Regions from separate parts of the Nonomuraea fastidiosa genome, predicted to be linked through region 1. Evidence: predicted binding sites of a transcription regulator. Region 1 holds the regulator's gene; each other region holds the start of a gene.
What was found. The regulator HrcA, encoded in region 1, represses chaperone genes, less so after heat shock. The targets are predictions, from matches to a motif close to TTGGCACTCTCNNNNNGAGAGTGCCAA.

Region 2: a site for HrcA is predicted at 2,719-2,745, ahead of groL (chaperonin GroEL). Genes of this name have one in related genera too.
Region 3: a site for HrcA is predicted at 1,696-1,722, ahead of groES (co-chaperone GroES). Genes of this name have one in related genera too.

The regions. Positions count from the first base shown of each region.
Region 1 is NZ_CP170570.1:5,157,662-5,162,047, reverse strand. It holds gene dnaJ (molecular chaperone DnaJ) at 1-1,050, opposite strand, end outside; gene hrcA (heat-inducible transcriptional repressor HrcA) at 1,062-2,075, opposite strand; gene ACFMQL_RS24000 (hypothetical protein) at 2,502-2,996, shown strand; gene ACFMQL_RS23995 (DUF3097 domain-containing protein) at 3,015-3,824, shown strand; gene ACFMQL_RS23990 (DUF4870 domain-containing protein) at 3,821-4,386, shown strand, end outside.
Region 2 is NZ_CP170570.1:2,397,783-2,402,168, forward strand. It holds gene ACFMQL_RS10810 (HelD family protein) at 1-67, shown strand, start outside; gene ACFMQL_RS10815 (YbhB/YbcL family Raf kinase inhibitor-like protein) at 135-665, shown strand; gene groL (chaperonin GroEL) at 980-2,611, opposite strand; gene ACFMQL_RS10825 (cold-shock protein) at 2,962-3,162, opposite strand; gene ACFMQL_RS10830 (MoaD/ThiS family protein) at 3,405-3,680, opposite strand; gene thrC (threonine synthase) at 3,706-4,386, opposite strand, start outside.
Region 3 is NZ_CP170570.1:3,854,441-3,858,826, reverse strand. It holds gene groL (chaperonin GroEL) at 1-1,222, opposite strand, end outside; gene groES (co-chaperone GroES) at 1,295-1,609, opposite strand; partial or broken gene ACFMQL_RS17940 (methyltransferase domain-containing protein) at 2,093-3,273, shown strand; gene ACFMQL_RS17935 (hypothetical protein) at 3,468-4,386, shown strand, end outside.

The DNA.
Region 1 (4,386 bases):
CAGCTCGCGCAGCAACTCCTCCTGAGCGGAGTCGAGGCGGGTCGGCGTCTCGACGTTGACGTGGATGAGCAGGTCGCCCCTGCCGGACTCGTTGAGCCGCTGGACGCCCCTGCCGTACATGGTGATGACCTGGCCGGACTGCGTGCCTGGCCGGACGTCGACCTCTTCGGTGCCGTCGAGGGTGTCCACCGTCAGCACGGTGCCGAGCGCCGCGGCCGTCATCGGGATCTGCACGGTGCAGTGGAGGTCGTCACCGCGCCGTTCGAAGATCTCGTGGGGCCGCTCGGCGATCTCCAGGAACAGGTCTCCGGGCGGGCCGCCGCCGGGGCCGACCTCGCCCTCGCCGGCGAGCTGGATGTGGGTGCCGTCCTCGACGCCCGCGGGGATGCGGACCTTGATCGTACGGCGGGTGCGCACCCGGCCGTCGCCGGAGCACTCCTGGCAGGGGTGGCGGATGATGGTGCCGAAGCCGCCGCACTGCGGGCAGGGACGCGAGGTCATGACCTGGCCCAGGAAGGACCGCGTGACCTGGGAGATCTCGCCGCGCCCGCTGCACATGTCACAGGTGTCGGGGTGGGTGCCGGGTGCGGTGCCGGCCCCGTGGCAGACGTCGCAGAGCACGGCCGTGTCCACGGCGAGCTCGCGGGTCGTGCCGAAGGCCGTCTCGCGCAGGTCGAGCTCGACCCTGATCGTGGCGTTGCGGCCCCTGCGGGCACGCGAGCGCGGCCCCCTGGCACCGGTGGCGGTGCCGAAGAAGGCGTCCATGATGTCGCTGAACGGGAAGCCCGCTCCGAACCCGCCGGCACCGGCGCCCGCTCCCGCACCGCCGCCGCCGAAGGGGTCGCCACCCAGGTCGTACATCTGGCGCTTGTTCGGGTCGGACAGCACCTCGTAGGCCTGCGTGATCTCTTTGAACCGCTCCTGGGTGTCAGGATCGGGGTTCACGTCAGGGTGCAGCTCGCGAGCGAGCCGGCGGTACGCCTTTTTGATCTCGTCCTGACTTGCGTCACGGCGCACCCCGAGGGTGGCGTAGTAGTCGCTGTTTGCCACTTATCGACCTCTTATGATGCAGCCAGGATCTGGCTGACGTAGCGTGCCACCGCGCGTACGGCGCCCATCGTCACGGGGTAGTCCATCCTGGTCGGGCCCAGAACGCCGAGCCGGGCGAGTTGGTTGTCGCCAGAACCGTATCCGGTCGCGACGACGGATGTGCCCCGCAGGTAGGGGTTTTCCGATCCGATGCGCACGGTGAGCGCGGACGGGGTGTCTGAGGATGTCTCGCCGAGCAGCCGCATGAGGACGACCTGCTCCTCAAGCGCCTCCAGCACGTCGCGCAGACCGGTGGCGAAGTCGGCGCCGGCGAGGTTGGCCGCTCCGGCGAACACGACCTTCTCGTCGTGCCGTTCGACCAGCGTCTCGAGCAGCACGGAGAGGATCGTCGCCGCGGCGGGCCGGTCTTCGACGGGAAGCCTTTCCGGCAGGTCGGCGACCAGCTCGGGCACGGCGCTCAAGCCGCAGCCGTCGAGGCAGGCGTTGAGCACGGCGCGCAGGTTGGCGATGCGGTGGTCCTCCACCACTTCCGGCAGCTCCACCACCCGCTGCTCGACGCGGCCGGTGTTGGTGATGAGCACGAGCATGACCCGCCGCTCGGTCAGGGGAACGAGCTCGACGTGCCGGACCGTCGAGCGGGTGAGCGTCGGGTATTGGACGACCGCGACCTGCCGGGTGAGCTGCGCCAGCAGCCGGACCGTACGGGTGACCACGTCGTCGAGGTCGACGGCGCCCGCGAGGAACGTCTCGATGGCCCGCCGCTCGGCCGCCGACAGCGGCTTGACCTGCGAGAGCCGGTCGACGAACAGGCGGTAGCCCTTGTCCGTCGGCACGCGGCCCGCGCTGGTGTGTGGCTGGGTGATGTAGCCTTCCTCCTCCAGCGCGGCCATGTCGTTCCTGACCGTCGCCGGGGAGACCTTCAGATTGTGACGCTCGGCCAGCGCCTTGGAGCCCACCGGTTCGTTGGTGGACACGTAGTCTTCGACAATGGCCCGGAGCACCGCCAGCTTCCGATCGTCGAGCACGTGCTCACCTCCTGCCTCTGTCCCTTACAGGAACGTGGTGTCTAGCACTCTGTGTTCCCGAGTGCCAAGTGTACGGCTCTCGGTCACAAGGTGCGATAACACCGCGTCCCAACTGCTTCTGGCTTCCTGAGAGCAGCAGGCCTCACACTTGCCCTCATGACCGACGATTCCCGGCCCCCGACGTACGGCCCGCCGCCCGGCCACGGACCGGCACCGTACGGACAGCCGCCGTGGCAGCCTCCGCAGGAACCACCCCAATACGGCCGGCAGCCCGTACCTCCACAGGGCCCACCGCCGTACGGTGGCCCGGGTCAGTTCGGCCCGCCATCTCAGTACGGACAATACGGCCAACAGACCCAATTTCCACCACGAATCGACTCCAAAGCCATAAAGCCCAGCCTGTGGTGGATCGCGGCCGCCTGGGGAGTGTTCCTGGCCTGCGCGGCGGCCGGGATCGTGCTGTTCGCGAACGGTATGGGCGCCGCCTCTGACCTGGTGCCCAAACAGACGTTCGCGTCCGGCGAAAAGATCACGGTGACGGTGGACCCGGCCGACAAGCCCGGCGTCTACCTCGCGAGCGACACCCAGGTCACCTATGACTGCTCCATCAGCGGGGACGCCAAGCTGGCCAAGACCCCCGACCGGCGGATGATCGAGGCGGGAGACGCGGTCTGGGAGCAGTTCCTCGTGATCAACGCCCCGGCCAAGGGCGACTACGAGCTGACCTGCGTCAACGAGGAGAAGGCCACCGTGCGCTACGGCGTCGGCCGCGACTCCTACTCCGTCGTGACCGGTGTCGCCGACGGCATGATCACCATCATCGCCGTCTCGGGCGCCGGGCTGCTCGCCGCCGTCGCAGGCACGATCGTCGTCCTCGTCCGCCGCAGCGGCGCCCGCAAGCGCCTTGCGGTCAGCGGGTGATTTGCTACGGTCCCCCCTGTGTACGAGGGCGATGTTCTGGCGGGAAACTGGCGGCGGCCGGGCAAGGGGAAGATCCCCAAGGTGCCCGCCGAGCGGGACCTCGTCGTGGAGGACGCCGACAGCGGCTTCTGCGGCGCCGTGGTGGCGTGCGACAAGGAGGCCGTCACCCTTGAAGACCGGTTCGGCAACCGCCGGCTCTTCCCGCTCGCGCCCGCCGCGTTCCTGCTCGAGGGCAAGCCCGTCACGCTGATACGCCCTGCCGCGCCCGCCCCCGCGGGCCCCAGGCGCAGCGCGTCGGGCTCCATCGCCGTCGAGGGCCTGCGGGCGCGAGTGGCCCGGCAGAGCCGCATCTACGTCGAGGGCGTCCACGACGCCGCGCTCGTCGAGAAGATCTGGGGCCACGACCTGCGGGTCGAAGGCGTGGTCGTCGAATACCTCGAAGGCATCGACCACCTGCCCGCCATCGTCGAAGAGTTCCGCCCCGAGCCGGGGCGGCGGCTCGGCGTGCTCGTCGACCACCTGGTGCCCGGCTCCAAGGAGAGCCGGATCGCCGCCGAGATCACCTCCCCCGATGTGCTCGTGGTCGGCCACCCGTTCGTCGACATCTGGCAGGCGGTCAAACCGTCCGTGCTGCGCATCCCGGCCTGGCCGGAGGTGCCGCGCGGCGTGCCGTGGAAGGAGGGTGTCATCGCCGCGCTGGGCTGGCGCATGGAGCCCGCGGAGGCGTGGCGGCGCATCCTCGGCGCCGTCTCGACGTACACGGACCTGGAGCCGGCGCTGCTCGGCCGGGTCGAGGAGCTGATCGACTTCGTTACGGAGGCACCATGAGCCAAGACCCCCATGCCGGCCAGGACCCGCCCCGACCTTCCCCCGACGACGACGCGACCCGCAAGGTGAGCGCGGCGGACGCCGACGCCACCCGCAAGTTCTCCCCCGCCGACATGCCGCCGCCCGCGCCGGGCTCTGGCCCGCAGCCGGGCCCGCCGCCGTACGGACAGCAGCCCGACTCCGCACCCGGCTACGGCGCACCATCCGATTCCGCACCCGGCTACGGCCCGCCATCCGACTCCCCACCCGGCTACGGCACGCAGCCCGGTTCGACGCCCGGCTCGGCCCCTGGTTACGGCGCGCAACCCGGCTCCGCACCCGGCTACGGCGCACAGCCCGGTTCAACCCCCGGATACGGGCAGCAACCCCCCTCCTACGGCGGGCAGATTCCCTACGGGCAATTGCCCGGCTCGGCGCCCCAGTACCAGCAGCAGCCGCCCACCGACTACGGGCAGCCCGGTTACGGCCAGCCCGATTACGGCCGGCAGGGCCCCTACGGCGCGCCCGGCGGCTACGGCCAGCCAGGCGGCCACCCCGGCGGTTACGGCCGTCCCGGATACCC
Region 2 (4,386 bases), 2.8 Mb from region 1:
GACCCGTGCGGTCACCTCGCTGACCGTCCTGCACGACAAGCCGCTGCCCGCCGAGCTTCAGGTGTGAGCTGCGCGGGCACGGCCGCTTCTAGGATGGCTGGGCAAGCACCTAGCTCTCACCCAAGGAGGATGCCGTGCCCGCACCGCTTCCCCATGAATTCCTGCCATCGGTCCCCGCGCTCGTGGTCGAGAGCGACGACATCCAGGACGGCGAACGCCTGCCCGACCTCCACGTCTTCAACGACTGGGGCATGACGGGCGGCAACCTGTCGCCGCACCTGCGCTGGTCCGGTGCTCCCGACGGCACCCGCGGCTACGCCGTCACCTGCTTCGACCCCGACGCGCCCACCGGCAGCGGCTTCTGGCACTGGGTGCTGTTCGACCTGCCCGCCTCGGTGACCGAGCTGCCCACGGGCGCCGGCACGGCCCCCGACTTCAAGGGCCTGCCCGAGGGCGCCGTGCACGCCCGCACCGACTACGGCACCAAGGCGTACGGCGGCGCCGCCCCGCCGCCCGGTGACCCGCACCGCTACGTGTTCACCGTGCACGCGCTGAGCGTCGAGAAGCTGGGTGTGGACAGCGACGCCAGCCCCGCCGTGGTCGGCTTCAACATCAACGCCAATCTGCTGGCCCGCGGCTTCATCGTCGCCCACTTCGGCGTCTGATCAGCCCATCCGAGTGACCTTTTCCGACGGGCCTGCCGGTCCTTTCCCGGCAGGCCCTTTTTCACGCCCCCTTTTCCGGCGAACGCGTTCCGGCACGCGCCGCAGCGAGCGACCGTCCGCGAGACGTCGAGCGGCGTGCGCTTGCCGCAAGCGAACATCCGCCACTCCTTCGTGTTCGTGCCAGGGGAAGTCGCGGCCACTCCCCCTTCCTCGCCAGAGGTAGCGGATCCCATACGGAACGTACCGGCCGGTCGACAAGAAAGAGCGGCCCGGAGAATCCCGGACCGCTCTTCGTCTGTGCGACGGATGAAGACTTAGAAGTCCATGTCGCCGCCGCCGGGCATGCCCGCGCCGGCAGCAGCCGGAGCCTTCTCCGGCTTCTCGGCGATGACGGCCTCGGTGGTCAGGAACAGCGCCGCGATGGAGGCGGCGTTCTGCAGCGCGGAGCGCGTCACCTTGGCCGGGTCGATGATGCCGGACTCGAACATGTTGACGTACTCGCCGGTCGCGGCGTTGAGGCCCTCACCCGGGGTGAGGTTGCGGACGCGCTCGACCACGACGCCGCCCTCGAGGCCGGCGTTGACCGCGATCTGCTTGAGCGGCTCCTCCAGCGCCTTCTTGACGATGGCGGCACCGGTGGCCTCGTCGCCGTTGAGCTCCAGCTTGTCGAAGGCCTTGGCGCCGGCCTGCAGCAGCGCCACGCCACCGCCGGGGACGATGCCCTCCTCGACGGCCGCCTTCGCGTTGCGGACGGCGTCCTCGATGCGGTGCTTGCGCTCCTTGAGCTCGACCTCGGTGGCGGCACCGGCCTTGATGACGGCGACACCGCCGGCCAGCTTGGCCAGACGCTCCTGGAGCTTCTCGCGGTCGTAGTCGGAGTCGGTGCGCTCGATCTCGGCGCGGATCTCGTTGACCCGGCCGGCGATCTGCTCGGCGTCACCGGCGCCGTCGACGATCGTGGTCTCGTCCTTGGTCACGACGACCTTGCGGGCGCGGCCGAGCAGGTCGAGGGTGGCGTTCTCGAGCTTGAGACCGACCTCCTCGGCGATGACCTGGCCGCCGGTCAGGATCGCGATGTCGTTGAGCATCGCCTTGCGGCGGTCACCGAAGCCCGGAGCCTTGACGGCGACGGAGCGGAACAGGCCGCGGATCTTGTTGACGACCAGGGTGGCCAGGGCCTCGCCCTCGATGTCCTCGGCGATGATCAGCAGCGGCTTGCCCGACTGGACGACCTTGTCGAGCAGCGGCAGCAGGTCCTTGTTGGCGGAGACCTTGCTGTTGACGATCAGGATGTAGGGGTCTTCGAGAACGGCCTCCATGCGGTCGGAGTCGGTCACGAAGTACATCGAGGTCATGCCCTTGTCGAAGCGCATACCCTCGGTGAGCTCGAGCTCCAGGCCGAAGGTGTTGCTCTCCTCGACGGTGATGACGCCTTCCTTGCCGACCTTGTCCATCGCCTCGGCGATGAGCGAGCCGATCTCGGGGTCGGCGGCGGAGATGGAGGCGGTCGAAGCGATCTGCTCCTTGGTCTCCACGTCCTTGGCCAGCTTGGAGAGCTCCTCGCTGACGCGCTCGACGGCGGCCTCGATGCCCTTCTTCAGGGCCATCGGGTTGGCCCCGGCGGCGACGTTACGCAGACCCTCGCGCACCAGCGCCTGGGCGAGCACGGTGGCCGTGGTGGTGCCGTCACCGGCCACGTCGTCGGTCTTCTTGGCGACCTCCTTGACCAGCTCGGCGCCGATCTTCTCCCAGGGGTCCTCGAGCTCGATCTCCTTGGCGATGGACACACCGTCGTTGGTGATCGTGGGGGCGCCCCACTTCTTCTCCAGCACGACGTTGCGGCCCTTCGGGCCCAGGGTCACCTTCACGGCGTCGGCGAGCTGGTTCATACCGCGCTCGAGACCGCGCCGGGCGTCCTCGTCAAACGCGATCATCTTGGCTGCCATAAGGCTAGACCTCCCAGTTGCAGGGTGGCTTGTCGTGGACCGAGCCGACGCCCGCGACGGCATGGGTCAGCATCTCCTTCGGCAGACCCCATCGTCCCGATCCGGTGTTGGCACTCTACTGCACAGAGTGCCAACGAACTGTTTAGCACTCTACCCTGCCGAGTGCAAGCGAACGCCCCTGCTCTCCCTGCTTTCTCCCAGGTCAACGGCCTTTTGCTGGTCTGCGCTCATATGCGCCGGTACGGCGAGCCGCCGGGCGGCCCACCGTACGCGAGTCGACGAAAGAGTGATGAGGGCTCGCACGGACTGCGCTGCCGTGCGAACCCACCCGGTGCGTACCAGGTCGTGGATCAGACAGTGCGGACGGACTCCGCCTGCGGTCCCTTCTGGCCCTGCGTGATCTCGAACTCGACGCGCTGTCCCTGCTCGAGAGATCGGTACCCGTCCATCAGGATCGCTGAGTAATGGACGAATACATCCTTACCACCGTCTACCGCGATGAAGCCGTAGCCCTTGTCCGCGTTGAACCACTTGACGGTGCCCTGCGCCACTTCCGACTCCTCTTACTGGTCTACCAGATCTCGCCCATTCCTCCGCGAGACCTGTAATCGCCCGACTTAACGGAAAATCAGCCGGACGATCGCCTCGACCATACCTGTGGCAAGGGGTTTGGCAACAGAGTCAATCTGCAAACAGCCTATTTCACCCATCCGAAGGTCGTTCAACGTTGAATTGGGCCTGGAAAAGGAGAAGGCGCCCACTAGGGGCGCCTTCAGGATGTGATCCTCGACACTCAGCCGCCGGCGACGGCCGGGATGATGGAGATCTGAACGCCGTCGGGGGCCGGAGTGTCGAGCCCCTGGGCGAATCGGACGTCCTCTTCTCCCACGTAAACGTTGACAAAACGACGAATCTTGCCCGATTCATCCAGAATTCTGGCGCCGATGCCCGGGTAGTCCGCGTCGAGCTTGGTGAGCACGTCACGAAGAGTCGCGCCCTCGCCACTGACCTCGGCGTTGCCCCCGGTGTATGTGCGCAGAATGGTGGGAATCCGCACAGAAACGCTCATGGTTAAAGTCGCCTTTCCTGATTGATCAGACAGTCGCGCGGAACGCGTCGAGGGAGGGCCGGATCACGGCCGTGGGTACGGCGTCGTCGCTGATCGCGTCGAGCGTCTTGAGCCCGTCACCGGTGTTGAGCACCACGGTCAGGGCCTCGGGGTCGAGCACGCCGTTCTCGGTGAGCTTCTTCAGCACGCCCACCGTGACGCCGCCCGCGGTCTCGGCGAAGACGCCCTCCGTCGAGGCCAGCAGCTTGATGGCGGCCACGATCTCCTCGTCGGTGACGTCCTCGACGGCCCCGCCGGTGCGCCGGGCGATGTCCAGCACGTACGGCCCGTCGGCCGGGTTGCCGATGGCCAGCGACTTGGCGATGGTGTCGGGCTTGACCGGCCGCACGACGTCGTGGCCCGCCTTGAACGCGGTGGACACCGGCGAGCACCCGGCCGCCTGCGCGCCGAAGATCTTGTACGGCGTGTCCTCGACGAGCCCCAGCTTGATGAGCTCCTGGAAGCCCTTGTCGATCTTCGTGAGCTGGGAGCCGGAGGCGATGGGGATGATGATCTGCTCGGGCAGCCGCCAGCCGAGCTGCTCGGCGATCTCGTACGCGAGCGTCTTGGAGCCCTCCGCGTAGTAGGGCCGCAGGTTGACGTTGACGAAGCCCCACTTGTCGCCGAGCGGGTCGCCGATGAGCTCCGAGCAGAACCGGTTGACGTC
Region 3 (4,386 bases), 1.3 Mb from region 1:
CCTCCTCGATGGCGGCGCGGGTCGCGGAGATCGCGTCCTCGAGGCGGTGCTTCTTCTCCTTCAGCTCGACCTCGGTGGCGGCGCCGACGCGCAGCACGCACACACCGCCGGCCAGCTTGGCCAGACGCTCCTGCAGCTTCTCGCGGTCCCAGTCGGAGTCGGACTGCTCGATGGCAATCTTGATCTCCTTGATGCGGTCCTCGATGGCCTGCGCGTCACCGGCGCCGTCGACGATGGTCGTGGTGTCCTTGGTGACGACGACGCGGCGGGCCGTGCCGAGCACCTCGATGCCGACGTGCTCCAGCTTGAGGCCGACCTCCTCGCTGACGACCTGGCCGCCGGTGAGGATGGCCATGTCCTGCAGCATCGCCTTGCGGCGGTCGCCGAAGCCCGGGGCCTTGACGGCGACGGAGGTGAAGGTGCCGCGGATCTTGTTGGTGACCAGGACGGCCAGGGCCTCGCCCTCGACGTCCTCGGCGACCACGAGCAGCGGCTTCTTGGTCTGGGCGACCTTCTCCAGCAGCGGCAGGAAGTCCGCGATGGAGGAGATCTTGCCCTGGTGGAGCAGGATGTAGGCGTCCTCGAGGACGGTCTCCATCCGCTCGGGGTCGGTCACCATGTAGGCCGACAGGTAGCCCTTGTCGAACTGCATGCCCTCGGTGAACTCGAGCTCCATGCCCATGGCATTGGACTCTTCGACGGTGAGGACACCGTCCTTGCCCACCTTGTCGAAGGCCTCGGCGATCAGGTTGCCGATCTGCGCGTCCTGCGCGGAGATCGTCGCGACGTTGGCGATCTCGTTCTTGTCGGCGACCTCGCGGGCGCTCGACAGCAGGCGGTCGCTGATCTCCTTGGCGGCCTTGTCGATGCCGCGCTTGAGCGCCAGCGGCGAGGCGCCGGCGGCGACGTTGCGCAGGCCCTCACGGACCATGGCCTGGGCCAGGACGGTCGCGGTGGTGGTGCCGTCACCCGCGATGTCGTTGGTCTTGGTGGCCACTTCCTTGGCGAGCTGGGCGCCGAGGTTCTCGTAGCGCTCCTCCAGCTCGATCTCACGAGCGATGGTCACACCGTCGTTCGTGATCGTCGGCGCACCGAACTTCTTGTCGATGACGACGTTACGGCCACGCGGGCCGAGCGTTACCTTGACGGCGTCGGCGAGGGCGTTGACGCCGCGCTCGAGCGCGCGACGGGCGTCCTCGTCGAACTCCAGGATCTTCGCCATTGCTGAAAGTCCTCTCCTAGCGTCGAAAGCCCCGGCCGCCCTCAAGAGCGCCCGGGGCTCGACACATCCGGCTTACTTCTCGATGATCGCGAGAACGTCGCGGGCGGAGAGCACGAGGTACTCCTCGCCGCCGTACTTGACCTCGGTGCCGCCGTACTTGCTGTAGAGGACGATGTCGCCCTCAGAGACGTCGAGCGGGATCCGCTTCTCGCCGTCCTCGTCCCAGTTGCCGGGGCCCACCGCCAGGACCTTGCCCTCCTGCGGCTTCTCCTTGGCAGTGTCCGGAATGACCAGGCCGGACGCGGTGGTCTGCTCGGCCTCAAGCGGCTGAACCACGATGCGGTCGCCGAGCGGCTTAACGGGAACCTTGGTGGCGGTCGTCACGATCGGACCTCCCCTTCAGATTTCGATGATCTAGAAGAGGCGACCAGCTGGGCCTGCCGTCGCGGGTGTCAGACCTGCCTCGTCGCACGTTGGCACTCTCAAGGGGAGAGTGCCAACAGGAAACATATGCAAGAGGGGCTTGACAGTCAACACGAACGCGTCTGCCGACAGCGACCGGGGCTCGTGGAAAGGCCCTGTGACCTCGTTCAGTGTCCCACGTGCCCGAGATGTCCCGCCCCACCGCCGCACCGCGTCCGTCCATCTGTACGTGTGCGGCGCCCGGCGTGTCCTGCTCCACCGTCGCACTGCATCCGTCCGTCTTCTACGTGTGCGGCGCCCGGCTGTCCCGCCCCACCCCGCACCGCGTCCGCCCGTACGTGCACAGCGCCCGGCGTGTCCTGCCCTACCCCGCCCGCACGTTTTCTACCCATAAGAGCAAGCGCCCTCGTGCCGAGGAGGGCGCGCGTGGCGCTAACGTCGGGTGGCGTGGACCTCGACGCCTTCACCGAGCTGCTGACCCCGCGCGGCCTGCGGGCACTCGCCGAGGCGGGCGAGCTGGTGGGGGCCGATCCGGTGGCCGCGGCCACGACGTTGCGCAAGACGTACGACGCGGCGCTGACCTCCGCCGCGCTCACCCAGGCGGGGCTGCGGCAGCGGGCCAGGGCCAAGTTCGGCGCGGACGCGGGCCGCATGTTCTTCACACCGCACGGCCTCGAACAGGCCACCCGCCCCGAGGTCGCCGAGCACCGCGCGCGCCGCCTGCTCACCCTTATCACCCCTGGGCGCGGGCGGGTGGCCGACGCCTGCTGCGGCATCGGCGGCGACCTGCTCGCGCTGGCCAAGGCGGGGTGCACGGTGACGGCCGTGGACGCCGACCCGCTGACGGCGGCCGTGGCGCGGGCGAACGCGGAGGCGTTCGGGCTGGGCGACCGGGTGACGGTGCGGGTGGGCGACGCGGCCGAGGTGCGGCCCGAGGAGTACGACGTGCTGTTCGCCGACCCGGCCAGGCGCACGGGCAAGGGCAGGACGTTCGACCCCATGGCGTACTCGCCGCCCTGGCCGGTGGTGCTCGACCTGGTCTCGCGCGCCGGTCTCGCCTGCCTCAAGGTCGCTCCCGGCATCCCGTACGAGTTCATCCCCGATGGCGCGCTGGCCGAGTGGATCTCGTACAAGGGGGAGGTCAAAGAGGCCACGCTGTGGGCGGAGCCGGCGTGACCGGCGGCAGGCGCGCGACGCTGCTGCCCGGCGGCCACGAGCTGGCCGCCACCGGCGTCACGGCTCCGGTGGGCCCGCCCGGCCGCTACCTGTACGAGCCCGACGGCGCCGCCGTGCGCGCGCACCTCGTCGGTGAGGTGGCCGAGCTGGTCGGCGGGCGGCTGCTCGACCCGATGATCGCGTACGTGACGAGCGACGCCGCGACGGACACCCCATGGGCCGCCAGATACGAAATAGAGGACGTCATCCCTTTCAATCTGAAAAAGCTACGCGCCGCCCTCCGAGAGCGACAAATCGGCAATGTCACCATCAAGAAGCGCGGCTCCGCCGTCGACATCGAACGCCTTCGCGCCGATTTGCGACTCAGCGGCGACAACGCCATGGTCATCGTCCTGACCAGGATTCTCGACAAACCCTCGGTAATCCTCTGCAAGCCCTCCTCACCTGCCTGAATCTCCAAATTCGGCCATCGAACCGTTTTCCTCGATCTTTCTCCTCGCGTCTGACGGACCTTGCTCCAGCGGCTAAGGTAGCCGGGCGGGAGTTCTCCCCCTATTGCGGTTAACCGCGTTCTCGCTCTTTCAGATATGAACCGGACCTACCCGACCACTGCGCGGCAGTCCGTCGGCGAGCGAAGGAGCTTTCGGTGGACCATTCCAACCACACCACCCTTCTCCAATCGGGCGCGTACAACGCCGACGTCGTCCCCAAGAGGATGCGAGACCTGCTCGCGCGTGCCGCACAGGACCACGTCTACGAGCAGCGCACCCAGGGCGCGGTGCTCGACGAGATCCGCCAGCGTCTTGAGGGCATGGAATGGCTGCTGCGCGAGGTGCGCGAACGCGAGCTCGGCGGGCTGAGCGGCTCCCTTGAGGCGGTGAACGGGCGGCTCGACGAGATCGCCGTCAAGCCGCCGATGTGGGCGGAGGGCCTGGCCCAGCACGTCGAGGCCGTACGCGACCACGTGGACGCCGTGGGCGACAGGGTCGGCTCGGTGGACGCCAGGATGTCCCCCATCACCGACCTGCCCAGCCTGTGGGCCGACCTCGGCACCGTCGGTGAGAGCGTGGACGAGGCGCTCAACCGCCTCCAGTCGGTGCTCGACACCACCGACGGCATCACCAAGGGCATGGCCGACTTCGCCGCCACCCTGAAGGGGCTCAACGCCAGCATGGAGGCCGCGGCCGGGCGTTTCACCCGGCTCGACCGGTCGATGGCGGAGCTGACCTCCCGTACGGACCGGGTCGAGGTCGCCGTATCCGACCTGTCGGAACACCTCACCAGCAGGATCGACGACACCGCCCAGCGCCTCGCGGCCCGGCTGGACGAGACCGACAAGCGGCTGACGTCCCGGCTCGACGAGACCGACCAGCGGCTCACCGCCCGGCTCGGCGAGACCGACCAGCGGCTGAGCACCCGCCTCGACGAGACCGACCAGCGGCTCGCCACGGCCCTGCTGGAGGCCGACGAACGGCTCGTCGCCCGGCTCAAGGAGGCCGACGAGCTGGCCGGAGCCCGCCTGGCGGGCGTCGAGCAGCGCCTGGCCACCCGCCTCGACGAGACCG